DNA from 2 places in the Hymenobacter sp. UYAg731 genome. Region 1 is predicted to be linked to the other one. Evidence: riboswitches for the same ligand, from Rfam matches in the RefSeq annotation. Region 1 holds a riboswitch; the other holds the start of a gene.
The links. A riboswitch is a leader RNA that binds a small molecule or an ion and turns the genes downstream of it on or off. The one in region 1 is predicted to bind S-adenosylmethionine.
Positions count from the first base shown of each region.

Region 2: it holds a riboswitch for S-adenosylmethionine, as region 1 does, so the genes downstream of both, ACVWYF_RS11135 (phosphoadenylyl-sulfate reductase) here and ACVWYF_RS21990 (peroxiredoxin-like family protein) in region 1, are expected to answer to the same signal.

Region 1 is NZ_JBSSEC010000010.1:13,378-20,690, forward strand. It holds gene ACVWYF_RS21970 (T9SS type A sorting domain-containing protein) at 1-482, shown strand, start outside; gene ACVWYF_RS21975 (homoserine dehydrogenase) at 567-1,826, opposite strand; gene metX (homoserine O-acetyltransferase MetX) at 1,886-2,914, opposite strand; gene ACVWYF_RS21985 (O-acetylhomoserine aminocarboxypropyltransferase/cysteine synthase family protein) at 3,186-4,565, opposite strand; gene ACVWYF_RS21990 (peroxiredoxin-like family protein) at 4,611-5,276, opposite strand; SAM riboswitch class I at 5,642-5,757, opposite strand; gene ACVWYF_RS21995 (LysM peptidoglycan-binding domain-containing protein) at 6,082-6,363, opposite strand; gene ACVWYF_RS22000 (hypothetical protein) at 6,549-6,968, shown strand; gene ACVWYF_RS22005 (erythromycin esterase family protein) at 7,130-7,313, shown strand, end outside.
Region 2 is NZ_JBSSEC010000003.1:701,069-708,381, reverse strand. It holds gene ACVWYF_RS11155 (assimilatory sulfite reductase (NADPH) flavoprotein subunit) at 1-1,187, opposite strand, end outside; gene cobA (uroporphyrinogen-III C-methyltransferase) at 1,238-2,050, opposite strand; gene ACVWYF_RS11145 (sulfate adenylyltransferase subunit 1) at 2,066-3,358, opposite strand; gene cysD (sulfate adenylyltransferase subunit CysD) at 3,515-4,435, opposite strand; gene ACVWYF_RS11135 (phosphoadenylyl-sulfate reductase) at 4,568-5,326, opposite strand; SAM riboswitch class I at 5,598-5,686, opposite strand; gene ACVWYF_RS11130 (RNA polymerase sigma factor) at 5,893-6,471, shown strand; gene ACVWYF_RS11125 (hypothetical protein) at 6,603-7,313, shown strand, end outside.

The DNA of each region.
Region 1 (7,313 bases):
ACCTGCAAGGCCGGGTGGGCTCATTCCTGCCGCCCAAGTACGTGTACGGCAGCGGTCGCCTCAACCCCCGCGCTACCGCGCTGGGCATCCGCAACACGCTGCGCACCCTGCGCGGAGCGGGCCACATTCCCTTCGAGAGCAACGCGGCCTACGCCGATACCACCTTCCGCACCATCCGCGATTTTCTGCGGCCCGTGCTGGCGCTGCCCGGCCTGGTTGTGACGGCCGCTAAAGTCCCGGCCACCCTCGCGCCCGCCGCCCAGGCCTACCCTAACCCCGCCGCCGACGCCATCCGCATCCAACTGCCCGAAGCCTGGGCCGCCGCCGCCGAAGCCCAGCTGATTGATGCCGCCGGCCGGGTGGTCCGCACCATTCGCCCCACCAGCACCCGCGACCTGAGCGTACTGCGCGGGACGCTCAATGCCGGCATCTATTTGCTGAAAGTCCCCGGCCAGCCCCCGGTCCGCATCGAGTTCCGCTAACCGCCCGCAGCTAACCGAAGAACCCAAAGAGGCCCCGAAACAGCGCTGGCGTTTCGGGGCCTCTTTGGTTGTGTTGGGCTGTAATCAGGCCAAAGCCGCTGCTTCGGTGCGGGCCGGTACCGCTTCGGCCACCGTCCGCACCGCGCCCCGCCGGGCCACGAAGATGCCGGCGGTCCGCAGCTCCTTACGCCAGGCCCATAGCTGCCGGAGCGCCACCGGGCCGGTAGCGTAGGGGTGAAGGGCATCGGTTGCCAGGGCTTCGGCGGGCAGCTCCAGCCAGGTGAGCACCTCGCGCAGCACGCTTGCGTCGGCGTGGCTCACGTAGGCATCCAGCTCCAGGCCCTGGGTGAGCTGGGGTGCGGGCGCACCGGCGCGCCGGGCGTAGCCGTAGCGGTAGCCGCGCCGCAGGGCCAGCACGTCGGCCAGCACTGCCGAGCCGGTGGGGTGCCCGCCCGCCCCGCGCCCGCGCAGGAACTGCGGCCCGGCGTATTCGGCCGCAATCACCACGCCGTTGAACTCGTGCTCCACGGTGAACAGCGGCGACTCTGGCCCCACCAGCTGCGGCGTCACAAGGGCCGTCACGCGGCCATCGGCCAGGCGCTCCACGCTGGCCACTACCTTGATTTTCTGGCCCTGCGCCGCCGCGTAGGCAATATCCGCCGCGCCAATGCCCTCAATGCCCAGGTTCAGCACCTCATCCGCTTCCAGAAAAACCCCGTAGGCGTGGGCCGCCAGAATCACCGCCTTTGAGCGCGGGTCAAACGCGCCCATGTCCAGCGCTGGGTCGGTTTCAGCAAAGCCTTTGGCCTGCGCCTCGGCCAGGGCCGGGCCGTAGTCGGAGCCTTCCTCGCTCATGCGCGTGAGCACGTAGTTGGACGAGCCATTGAAGATGCCCTGCACCGCCCGCAGCGGCTCATGGCTGAAATAGCCGTCCAGCGTCCGCACCACCGGGATGCTGCCGCACACGGCCGCCTCATACAGCAGCGCGCCGCCGTGCTGCTGCTCCAGCTGCACCAACTCGGCGAGATGGCGGGCCAGCATGGCCTTGTTGGCCGTCACCACCCGCCGGCCCTGGCGCAACGCCGCGCTCACTAATCGGAACGCCTCATCGGCATCGTCGATGACTTCCACCAGCACGTCCAGCGTGGGGTCGTTCAGCAGCTCATCGGCGTGGTAGGTGAAGCGGTCGGCGGGCAGCGAACGGGGCTTGGTGGGGCTTTTCACGGCAATGCGCGTGATGGCCAGCCCCAGGCCGGGCTGCTGTTGCAGGATGTCGTAAAAGCCCTGCCCCACGCAGCCAAAACCAATCAGGCCGAGGCGCAGGAGTTGTTTATCAGAATCCATAGGATGGATGGTTTTCAAAGGTCAGAAAAGAAGTAGGGTACGACCCCGCACCCTACCCGTTAATGCACAAACGTGGGCGCGTAGAACAGCTCCAGGAAATGCGTGATGGCCGCCGTTTCCAGCAGGAACCCGTCGTGCCCGTAGCGCGAGTCCAGCTCGGCATACATCGCGCCGGGAATGTGGGCCGCCAGCTCCCGCTGCTCCGTGAGCGGAAACAGGACATCGGAGGTGATGCCCAGCACCAGCGTGCGCGCCCCAATGCGGGCCAGCGCCGCCGGCACCCCGCCCCGGTTGCGGCCCAGGTGGTGGGTGTCCATGCTCCGGCTCAGGGAAACATAGCTGTAGGCATCAAAGCGCGACACCAGTTTATCGCCCTGGTAGCGCTGGTAGGCGCTGGCACGGTGCTCGCGCAACAGCTCGTCGTCGGTAGGGTCGGTCTGGGTTTCGGCGTAGGCCGAGTAGCTGCGGTAGCTGAGCAGGGCCATGGCGCGGGCGGCGCGCAGGCCGTCGTCGCCCCCGCCGGGCTGGCCGGCGGCGTAGGTCGGGTCGGCCTCAATGGCCAGCCGCTGGGCCTCATTAAAGGCAATGCCCCAGGCTGAATGCCGGGCGTTGGTGGCAATGACGACCAAATGGTCGAACAAATCGGGCCGCTGCACGGCCCACTCCAGCGCCTGCTGCCCACCCATTGAGCCGCCAATCAGCGTGTTGATATCCGCCAAATCCAACTCTTCCCGCAGCGCCTCGTGCGCCGCCACCAGGTCGCGGATTGTCAGCAGCGGGAAGTGCTGGAAGCGCGCCTGGCCAGTGGCCGGGTCGGCATCGAGCGGCCCGGTGCTGCCGTAGCACGAGCCCAGCACGTTGGCGCACACGATAAACCACTCGGTGGGGTCGTAGTAGCAGCCCGGCCCTACCAGGCCCGGCCACCAGGCCAGTACGTCGGCGTTGGCCGTGAGGGCGTGGCACACCCACACCACATTGTCGCGGTCTTCGTTGAGCTGGCCCCAGGTCTGGTAGGCTACGTGCGCCCCGGTCAGGGTTTCGCCGCTTTCCAGGGTCAGGTCCGGCAGTTCAAATACTTGGGTTGGCATAATTCAATTAAGTAGCACAGCTTCAGAACCAGCGAACCGGCCCGACGCAATAGTTTCTCACTCCCATTTCTCCTCCCATCACGGAAGAGGCCCGGGCCGGCGCACCGATTCTAAAGCTGCGATAAAACTCGGCCGCCAGCGAGACTGGCACCGACCCGCCAAGGGTGGCCCGCTGGCGGCAATATTGTTAGTGGTTAACGGTTAGTGGTTAACGATTAATCCTCAGTGGTTTTTACCATGTCACTGACCACTAATCGTTAACCACTAAAAACTATACTTCCAGCGGCTGGGCGTGCTTCAGTGCGGGCTCGCCCACTTCCTCGCCCTCCGTCGGCAGGCTGGCCGTGTTGCCGATGGCATCAAACGCCGCCTGCAAGTCGGCCTTGATGTCGTCGAAATGCTCGATGCCCACCGACAGGCGCAGCGAGGTGGGCGTGACGCCGGCGGCCAGCTGCTCCTCCTCGCTCAGCTGCTGATGCGTGGTGGCCGAGGGCTGGATGATGAGCGTTTTGGCATCGCCCACGTTGGCCAGGTGGCTGATGAGCTTCAGGCTGTCGATGAATTGCGAGGCATTTTCCTTGGTGCCCTTGATGCGGAACGAAAGCACGCCGCCGTAGCCGCGCTTGAGGTACTTGCTGGCGATGGCGTGGTAGGGGCTGCTGGCCAAGCCGGGGTAGTTCACGCTTTCCACCTGCGGGTGCTGCTCCAGCCAGTTGGCTACTTTCAGGGCATTTTCCACGGTGCGGTCCACGCGCAGGCTCAGGGTTTCGAGGCCAATGAGCAGCTGCCAGGAGTTGAACGGGCTGATGGAAGGCCCAAAGTCGCGTAGCCCCTCCACCCGCGCCCGGATGATGAAGGCAATGTTGCCAAATGGCCCGCCCTTGCCAAATACGTCATTGAAAATCAAGCCGTGGTAGCCATCGCTCGGCTCGGTGAACTGCGGGAATTTGCCGTTGCCGAAATCGTAGGTGCCGCCATCCACAATCACGCCGCCCACGCTGGTGCCGTGCCCGCCAATCCACTTCGTGGCCGATTCCACCACGATGTGCGCGCCGTGCTCCAGCGGCCGGAACAAGTAGCCGCCCGCGCCAAAGGTATTGTCCACAATCAGCGGCAAGTCGTGCTTCTTCGCAACGGCCGCGATGGCCTCAAAATCCGGAATGCTGAAGCTGGGGTTGCCAATGGTTTCCAGGTAAATAGCCTTGGTCTTCTCGTCAATCAGCGGCTCAAACGAAGCCGGGTTATCACCGTCCGCAAAGCGCGCCTCGATGCCCAAGCGATTGAACGCCACCTTGAACTGGTTGTAGGTGCCGCCGTACAGGTAGGCCGTGCTCACGAAGTTGTCGCCGGCCTGCAGAATGTTGTTCAAAGCAATGAACTGGGCCGCCTGACCCGAGCCGGTGGCCAGTGCCGCCACGCCGCCCTCCAGCGCCGCCACGCGCTGCTCGAACACGTCGGTGGTGGGGTTCATCAGGCGGGTGTAGATGTTGCCGAACTCCTTCAGGGCAAACAGATTGGCCCCGTGCTCGGCGCTTTTGAATACGTAGCTGGTGGTCTGGAACAGCGGCACGGCGCGGGCCCCGGTGGTGGGGTCGGGCTGCTGGCCGGCGTGGAGCTGAAGGGTTTCGAAGTGTTGGGGCTGAACGGACATGATGTTGATATTTTAAGCGGTGAAGCGTTGATTATGAATGTTGAATTAGAGTTGAGCCAGCGCCTCCAGCAGCACGGCCGGGTCGGGCCGCTGCTTAAAGTTGGCTTCGGTGGCGGCCCAGGCAATGATGCCATCCCGGGCGATGACGAACGTGCCCGTCAGCGGCAGCTCGCCGCTATCGTCGCCGTTGAAAATGGCCAAGTCGATGCCCACGCCGTGCAGCGTGTGGTACACGGCATCGCCCACCTGGTAGGCCAGCCCGTACTGCCGGGCCACCGCGTTGCCGAGGTCGCTCAGCACTGGGAAGCGCAACTCCTTTTCCTCGGCCGTGAGGCTGGTGAGGTCCGGCGTTTGGGGCGAAACAGCCACCAGCGTGGCATTAAAGCCCTTGAAATCGGCCAGGGCCTGGTTGTAGGCCCGCAGTTGCACATTGCAGTAGGGGCACCAGTTGCCGCGATAAAACACCAGCACCACCGGGCCGCTGGCCAGCAGCGTCGTCAGCGAAACTGGCTGGCCCGCCGCGTCTGGCAGGGTGAAAGCGGGAGCCGTTTGGCCGGCCCGGAGGCTGCGTTGCGCCAAACCGGCCGCATGCACGGCCGCAATGCCGGCATCGATGGTTTGGCTGGCGGTGGCGGGCAGCAGGGTGGCCAAGTGTTGGGCCGTAGCGGCCAGTTCGGGTTGAATGGAAGCGGGAGTGGTGAGCGTGGACATGCGAAGTCGAGAAGAATATCTGGGTGAGGGAGAGAGACTTCTTCGGGGAGCATGGTCCGCCTGGGGCGGTAGTCCGGTGCAGCGCGGGCCGGCCAGTGGCCGCGTTCAGCGCATTCGATGCACCCGCGTGGCCCCAACGGGCCAGGTACAATGGCATTCCCACGAAGAAGAAAGAGGAGGTTGTTAGGCCGAAATCAGACTAGCAACAACACGCGCAACAACAGCACATTCGCATTCGCCCGTTGGGCAATGCCACAATCCGGCCGCCATCGGCCGAAACGAAGAAACCCGATGCCAGGGCGCGAAAAGCAGCCGGAGCATTCGGGAGAAAAAAAGCAGGATGTGAGGGATTTTCCATGGCACTCGAATCATCTGTCCCAGCGCGGCCGAAGCTGCGGGTGGGTAGGAATTGGCACCTTTCGTTTTGCGAAGGTTGCCAGTGGGTCACGGAGCCTAGTCTCTCGCCACTTCTGTATAAAACTTGAAAACTGCCCACCGTTAGCGGGGAGTACCTGTTTGGTATTGGCAAATGTACGGGAGAATTTTTGGGATGGGCAAGCGGGGGAGTGAAAATATTTTTGGTGGGGTGTTGGTGAACGTCTGGAACGTCATGCCGCGCGTAGCCGAGGCATCTCGCGTGCTACTGCTGAGTTTTTTTCCACGATTGGTTTACTCTCCCGAGCGAGATGCCCCGGTTACGCTCGGCATGACGTTCTGGGAGCATCGCCCTTATGACCCCACCAAACGCAAAAAAGCCACCCTGAAACAGAGTGGCTTTTCTCACCTTTTTTCTGCAAAAAAGTACCTAGAGACTAGGTATGGTCAACACCTGTCCCACTTCAATGTGGTCAGGGTTGTCGCCGATGAGCGCCTTATTGGCGTCGTATATCTGGTGCCACTTGGCGGCGTCGCCGTAGTGGTGTCTTGCTATTTTGGAGAGGGAATCACCGCTGACAACGGTATACGTGTTGCCGGTGGCTTCCGGTTTGGCATTGCCAAAAAAATCGGTGCCGCCAGCCGCCGGCTTAGCCGCGGGCTCTGCGGGCTTCTGGTCGCCTTTGTCGCTGATGAAATCGAAGAGTCCCATGGTATCAGTGAGGTTAAATGGAGAGATGAGTGCTGCCGAAAGCGCTTGTGAGCGGGCCGACCGGGTTGCTATACGGGCAAGCCCAAGCGGGGTTGCGCTCTAAACTCTTTTGCGTCTGCGTCGTAAGCCGACGAGTCCGCACCTCGCGTGTCACTTTCATTCTTTCACCATCACCCTTTTTGCCCATGAAACTCCAGTCCCTTTTTTCGCTCCGTTACTTCGCCAGTCTGCTGCTGCTTGTGTCGCTTTTTGCCGCTTCGTGCAGCAACGATAAAGGCAAAGTGGAGGGCGTGAACATGCTGTACGGCACCGATAGCAAGGTGTGGAAAACCGCCAAGGAAACCGATACCGCCGGCGACAAAGTAAAGCAAACTGACGCCCAAAAGCAGGAAGAACTGCGCATTTTCGCCAACGGTACTTACAACATGACCGGGGCCAGCGGGGCCGTTTCGGGCAAATACACGTTTGACCAAGCCGGCAAAACTGTCACCATGACCCCCGACGGTACCACTACCAGCAACACCTTCGCCGTGGAAACCCTCACTGACAAAAAGCTCACGCTGAAATCGGCCGACGGGGCCGCCCTGATGCTCGAAGCCGAGTAAACCATTCCGGAATCAACCAAACGAAAAGCCTCGAACCACGCCGGTTCGGGGCTTTTTTTGTGGCAGAATTCCCGCCAGCGCCATTCGTTTTTGCCTCAGTGCGCTACCTTTCTGCCAATTCCGACCGCGCTGTGCGGCTTTCCTCCTCCTTTTTTCTGTTGATGTTTACTCATCTGAAAGCGGCCACCGCGCTACTCGCGGTGGCCCTGTTCGCGCCGGCGGCCTATGCCCAGGCCCCTAATCCGCTGCCCACCCACGCAGTGCGTAGCATCAACCCGACGGATACCGATTTCCGGGATTTGGAATTCCTGAAAGCGGAAATCGGCCCGGCTCGGGTGGTGATGC
Region 2 (7,313 bases), on a different contig from region 1:
GAATAGGCGCGGCTGGGCAGCGGGCGCAGCGTGTCGGCCAGCAGTTGGGCCGTGAGCTGGTCGGTGGGGAAATCGGTGAGCAAATCGGCCACGTCGCGGCCGTAGAGGTAGGGCTGGAGGCGCGCGGTGTCGGCCAGCAGGCCGTGCAGTTCGGCGTGCGGGGCCAGGGCGGCGTAGCGTTCCAGCACGTCGCGGGTGAGCACCGTGAGCTCGCGCCGGTTGGCCAGAGCGGCGGCCAGCGGCAGGCTTTCGGCCCCCAATTGCACCGGGGCCGAGTCGGAAAGCCGGGCGGCGCGGAGCACTTCCTCCACCAGCGGGTCGTGGTTGCGGGGGCGCACGGCCAGCGCATCGCCCGGCGCAAAGCGCAGGCCCGAGCCGGCCAAATCCAGCTCCAGGTGGTACGTTTCCTTATGCGAGCCGCGCCCGTTCAGCTGGATGCTTTCCAGCACCCGCGCCGGCCAGGGGTTTTCGCGGGTGAAAGTGGTGGCGGTTGCTTCGGTTGGCTGGGGTGAAACGGCTGCTACCGATGCTCCGGCTGCAACTGGAGTTTCGGGGTTGCTGCCAGCAGTGCCGGCTATTTTCTCCAAAGCCGCTTCAATCCACTGGCTGGCGGCGCTTTGATAGTCCACGTCCGCATCCACGCGGTCGAGCAGACGGGTGCCGCCCAGGTCAGCCAGGCGCTGGTCGAACTCCTTGCCGGTCTGGCAGAAGTGCAGGTAGCTCGTATCGCCCAGCGCCAGCACGGCGAAACGCAGCTTCGGCAGCTTCGGTGCCCGGCTGCCGCTGAGGAACTGGTGCAGCTCCTCGGCCGCGATGGGCGGCTCGCCCTCGCCGTGCGTACTCACGACGATGAGCAGATTCTGCTCCTGCGCTAGCTGCCGCGTGGGGTAGTCGTTCATGTCGCGCACCTCGGGCGCAAGGCCGCGCTGCCGGGCCGACTCGGCTGCCTGCTGCGCGATTTTCTTGCCATTGCCGGTGTGCGAGCCGTAGAGAATCGTCAGCTTCTGAGCGTCGGGAGCAGCGGCTGGCGAAGCCACCGCCGGAGCTGCCACGGCTTGCGTGCCACCGGTGGCCTGGCCGTAGAAGTAGCCACTCAGCCACAGCAGCTGGTTGGCCGACAGGTTGGCGGTGAGCTGCTGGAGCTGCGCTTCATCGAGCGCGGGCGAGAGGATGGGGAGCGTTGGCATAATCGAGTCGGAATGCAGGTAGGAGGGAGGTAATCGGCTCAAATTGATTGCTAAGCCACTTTCGCGTAAGCCAGCAGCTCCGGTAGCAGCTCAACTGCCACCTCTGCTGCTGCCACCGTTGCGGGCTGCTTCATCAGCCGCACCACTTCGCCCAGCACTATCACGGCCGGCGCACCCAGGCCCGCACTGCTGGCGCGCCCGGCGATATCGGCCACCGTGCCGGTCACCACGCGGGCGCTGGGCAGCGTGCCATTCTGGATGACGGCGGCCGGTACCCCGGCCCCGCCGTAGCGGGCAAATAGCGCCGCGATTTCCGCCAGCCGGCTCATGCCCATCAGGATAATCGTGGTAACGCCGGGCGTCTGAGCCGCTTCGAGGAGGGCGGTCGAGAGCCGCTCGTCGGCCGTGGTGGCCGTGAGCACCCGGAAGCCTTCGCTCAGGCCCCGGTGCGTGGCCGGAATGCCCATGCTGCCCGCCGCTGCCACCGCGCTGCTGATGCCCGGCACGTAGTCCGTGGCCAGCCCGTGGGCTTCGGCATGCAGCATTTCCTCGCGCCCCCGGCCGAACACGAACGGGTCGCCGCCCTTCAGGCGCACCACATGGCCATAACGGTAGGCCTGCTGCACAATCAGTTCATTGATGCCTTCCTGCGTGTAGGCTTTGAAACCACTGCGTTTGCCCACAAAAATTAGCGGCACGCCGGGCCGGACGTGCGCCAACAGGGCATCATTGGCCAGCGCGTCGTACAGCACGACATCGGCCGCGGCCAGGGCTTTCGCACCTTTCAGCGTCAGCAGGTCCGGGTCGCCGGGGCCCGCGCCCACCACGGTCAGGCGGGGGATGAAAAGAGGGGAATCAGCCATATTACAGGTCAAATACTAGATGGAAAACACCGCTTCGGCGGGCACTTCCTCGGTGAAATATTCCGGGTCGGTGGCGGCGATGAGGCCGGCGGCGAGCGTGGCCCCGGTTTGCTCATCCACTAGGATGAAGGCTCCGGTCACGCGGTTCTGGCGGTACTCGTCTACCACCAGCGAGAGGGCAGTTTTCAGGCGCACCCGCACGATGTCGTTGAGCCGGGCCTCGTCGGTGCCCTGGCTCTCGAAGGTTTCGATGTTGGTCTTTTGCAGGATGGTGGTCACGACCGCCTTCACCGTGGCCGCGTGGTGCTGCACCAGCAGCTTGCGGCCGGCGCGCAGGGGCCGCTCATCCATCCAGCAGAGGGTGGCTTCCAGTTCGCGCACCACGGCCGGGTGGGCGCTGGTGGGCACAATGGTCGCGCCCCGGCTCACGTCCACATCGTCGCGCAGGCGCAGCACTACTCCCTGCGGGGCACTGGCCGTGGCCACTTCCCGCTGGTTCACCTCAATGGCCTCAATCACCGTTTCCAGCCCCGAGGGCCAGATGCGGACCCGGTCGCCGGGCCGGTAGGTGCCGCTCTGAATCCGGCCAGCGTAGCCCCGGTAGTCGGGCAGCTCTTCGGTTTGGGGCCGAATCACATACTGCACCTGGAAGCGTGGCTCATTTGGGTTAACATCAATGGCAGCGGGCACGCTTTCCAGATGTTCCAGCAGGCTGGGGCCGTGGTACCAAGGCAGGAAATCGGAGCGGCGCACCACGTTGTCGCCATTGAGCGCGCTCAGCGGAATGGCAACCACGCTGGGTAGTTTCAGCTGCGCGGCAATAACCTGGTAATCGGCCACAATTTTCTGGAAAATCACTTCCTCGTGGCCCACCAAATCCATCTTGTTCACGGCCAGCACGAAGTGCTGAATGCCCAGCAGCGAGGCCAGTAGCGTATGCCGCCGAGTCTGCTCAATCACGCCCTGGCGCGCATCCACAAGCACAATGGCCAGGTCGGCATTGCTCGCGCCGGTTACCATGTTGCGGGTGTATTGGACGTGGCCCGGCGCGTCGGTAATGATGAACTTGCGGCGCGGCGTGGTGAAGTATTTATGCGCCACATCAATGGTGATGCCCTGCTCGCGCTCGGCCTTGAGGCCATCGGTGAGCAGCGCCAAATCGACGTCGCCGCCGGTGCTGGCACGGCGCTTTTCCAAGGTGGCCAGCACGTCGAGGGATACGGAGTCGCTGTCGTACAGCAAGCGGCCGATGAGCGTACTTTTACCATCGTCGACGCTGCCGCAAGTAATAAATCGGAGAAGGTCCATTTTTTGTAATGGGGTAATGATTGTTTTCAGAACGTCATGCTGAGCGTAGCCGAAGCATCTCGCGTGCAGCAGTTATTCCTTTATTTCGATTGATTTAGTGTTGCGGTAGAGATGCTTAGACTACGCTCAGCATGACGGCCAGCCGGGATTATTTGCCTAGAAATACCCGTTCCGCTTGCGGTCCTCCATCCCCGTTTCGGAGAGGTTGTCATCGAGCCGGGTCGCGCCGCGCTCGCTCACTTTGGCCAGCAGCAGGTCCTGAATAATGTCGTCGACGGAGGCAGCATCGCTTTCCACGGCGGCCGTGCAGGTCGAGTCGCCCACGGTGCGGAAGCGCACGCGGCGGTTCACGATTTCGTCGGTTTCGTCCAGGTTCAGGTGCTCGCTGAAGCCCAGGAACTGGCCGCTGGGCAGCACCACGCACTGGCGTTCGTGGGCGAAGTAAATCTCTGGCAGCTTGATGTTTTCGCGCTGGATGTAGTTCCACACGTCCAGTTCGGTCCAGTTCGAGATGGGGAACACACGCACGTTTTCGCCCTTCTGGATGCGGCCGTTGTAAATGTTCCACAGCTCCGGGCGCTGGCGCTTGGGGTCCCACTGGCCAAAGTCGTCGCGAACCGAGAAGATGCGCTCCTTGGCCCGGGCCTTTTCCTCGTCGCGCCGCGCCCCGCCAATGCAGGCATCGAACTCAAATTCCTCAATCACATCGAGCAAGGTGTAGGTTTGCAGGGGGTTGCGGCTGGGGTACTTGCCGCCCGGCTCGTGCAGGCCGCGCTCCCGGATGGTGTCCTCCACCCGGCGCACAATCAGCTTTTCGCCCAAAGTAGCGGCCAGCTCGTCGCGGTAATTGATGATTTCCTCGAAGTTGTGGCCGGTATCGATATGCACCAGCGGAAACGGAAACCGGCCCGGCCGAAAGGCCTTTTCGGCCAGTCGCGTGAGGGCAATCGAGTCTTTGCCGCCCGAGAACAGCAGCGCGGGCCGCTCGAACTGACCGGCCACTTCGCGCAGAATGTGAATGGCTTCGGCCTCTAAACGGTCGAGGTAATCGAGATAAACAGGGTTTGATAATGACATAGGAAGCCGAGGCCCGAAAAATCGGGCGAAATTGAAAAACCGGAAGAAGGAGGGTGGGATAAGGCCCGCGAGGGGTGCCTTTGGGGAAGAAAGTAGCGCCAGCGGCCCGGCCGCTAGCGCAGGAATTCGGGCCTAGCCCGGCATTCGCTCCACCACCGGGTCGAGGCCCTGGTGGGCGGCGGTGGCGTGCAGGCCGCACTCCTTGGCGACGGCATCTTCCCACCACCAGCGGCCGGCGCGGAAGTCCTCGCCCGGCGCAATGGCCCGGGTGCAGGGCGCGCAGCCAATGCTCACGAAGCCTTTGTTGTGCAGCGGGTTAACCGGGATGCCGTGGGCCTGCGCGAAGGCTTCGCACTCGGTCCAGGTCCAGTCGAAGAGCGGGTGTACTTTGATGAGCCCGTGGCCGGCGTCCCACTCGGCGGGGTGCATGGTCTGGCGGTTCGCCGACTGCTCGGCGCGGATGCCCGTCACCCATACCTGCTGGCCGGCCAGAGCGCGGCTCAGCGGCTCCACCTTACGGATATTGCAGCACTCCTTCCGGTTCGCAATGCTCTCGTAAAAGCTGTTGGGGCCTTTTTGAGCGACCAATTCTTCGAGCGCGGCAGTTTGCGGCGCGAAGACTTCGATGGTCTTGCCGTAGCGCAGCAGGGTCTTGTTCCAGGTCGAGTAAGTCTCCTGGAAATTGCGGCCCGTATCGAGGGTGAAAACCCGGATGGGTAGGTCGTTTTCGAAGATGAAGTGGGTGATAATCTGGTCTTCCAGGCCGAAGGAGGTGGAAAACGAGACGCGGCCGGCGAAGTGGTCGGCCAGCAGGGCCAGGGTTTCCGGCACCGAGCACTCGGGCAGGTAGCGACGCAGGTCAGCGACCTGGCTCTCAAGGGGTAATGCCATGATGGAACGGGGAGTTTTTCTCCGTAGAAAAAACCAAAATGAGCCGCGAAGGCTGTAAAAACCCGCTACGCGTCGCGCAGTGCATCAATCACCACAAAAGGGATAGCGGGGTGGCCGCCGCAGCAGCCGCCGGAAGAAAAGCCCTAGCTCAACAACCAGCAATCGCCCCCAGCATAACGGCCAGGGGACAGCCCATGCAACAGCACATTCGGCGCGGGGCGGCGAAGGGGACGGGTTGCGGGCGGTGGTTGCGGAATGTGCTCACGGCAGTTTTTTATATTTCAGGACTTGGCACCGTTCCAACGGGTGGGGGTTGCCGGCGTTTCGTCGAGCCTGTCTCTCCGCGCCTCTGTATAAAAATGGGTAGCGCCCCAAACGAGGGTTGCTGGGACAAATGTAAAGGACGAAAATGCGAAATGCCAAAATTTTGTTTCGCGCAGATTGAAACTGCTCACTTCGCCAAAGGTTTGGCGGCCGTGCTTTCGCCGCGTAATTTGCCGTGCAACCCCTGAACCCTGCGCTTGGTCTATGGGTTGCTTAAGCACTTCTAATACCTCGTTTTCTGCATGGAAGCCCTAGCCCACTCCGCCTACGTCGACATCAACGCCCCGTTGGTGGAGCGCTGCCGCCTCAACGACCGCCAGGCCCAGGCCGAGATTTACCGGCGCTACTCCAAGGCCATGTTCAACGCAGCTCTGCGCATCACCGGCGACTATGCCGAGGCTGAAGATGTGCTCCAGGAATCATTCCTGAGCGCTTTTCGGGAGCTGAGCGGCTACAAGGGCGACTCGTCGTTCGGGGCTTGGCTGAAGCGGATTGTGGTGAACAAAAGTATCAACTGCCTGCGACAGCGGCGGCTGGCGCTGGTGCCGCTGGGCGAGCAGCACCACGACGAGCCCGCCGAAGCCGCCGCCCACTCGCCCGAAGACGAAGCCGACATGCACTACCGTGCCGACGTGCTGCGCCGCTGCATTCAGGAGCTGCCCGACGGCTACCGCGTGGTGCTCAGCCTGTACTTATTGGAAGGCTACGACCACCTCGAAATCGCCGGCATCCTGGGTATTTCCGAATCTACTTCCAAATCGCAGTACAGCCGGGCGCGGGTTCGGCTGCGCGAATTAGCCGCCCAGCGTGGCCTTAGCTAAGTTTTTTTATCTGTTATCACTAGTCATTTAACCCCTCAACTACCCTTCATCCTTTTTCGCCCGGCCGCGGTTTTCGTATAGCCCCGTGGCCCGCCCTGAACCTGGACGAACCGTGCGTCTGCTACTCATTCATGGATACCAAGAAAAATAATTCCCTTGAAACCTTCGTCGAGCGGCACCGTGCCGATTTCGACACCCACGAGCCGCGCCCCGACCTTTGGGCCGCGTTGGAGGAACAGCTCAATGCCGCCGCGCCCCAAACGCCGGCCATGCGCCTGGCCGAAGTTTCGGAAATGCCTTTTGCTGCGCCGGTGGCTGCAGTTGCGCCGGTGGCCCAGCCCGCAACTCGCGCCAGCTGGTTTCAGCGCTACGGCGTAGCGGCAGCTTTGGCCCTGCTCGTGTTCGCCGCCGGGGCCAGCGAAGCCTGGAAAGCCAACCGCGCCGCGCCCGAAACGGCCGTGGCGGTTGCGCCCGCCGCCACGCTCAGCAGCCCCGCCACCGACACCGACGCGGCCTTGTACCAGGGTGGCAACCCGCTGTCCCTCACCGCCGCTGAGCACACCACCGGGGCCGACAGCCAGCTGGTGCGCGCCGTGCGCGGCATGGAAGCCTACTACACCAACCAACTGGCCCGCCGCCAAACCGAACTGAGCCAGCTCAGCGGCCCCGGCATGGCCGCCATGAACGCCGACTGGCAGCACGAGTTGGTGTCGCTCGATTCCAGCTACCGCGAACTGAAACAGCAGCTGCTGCACCACCCGCAGCCCGACGCCGTGCTCACGGCCATGAACCGCAACCTGCAAATCCGCCTCGACATTCTGGACCGCCAGCTGAACCTGGGC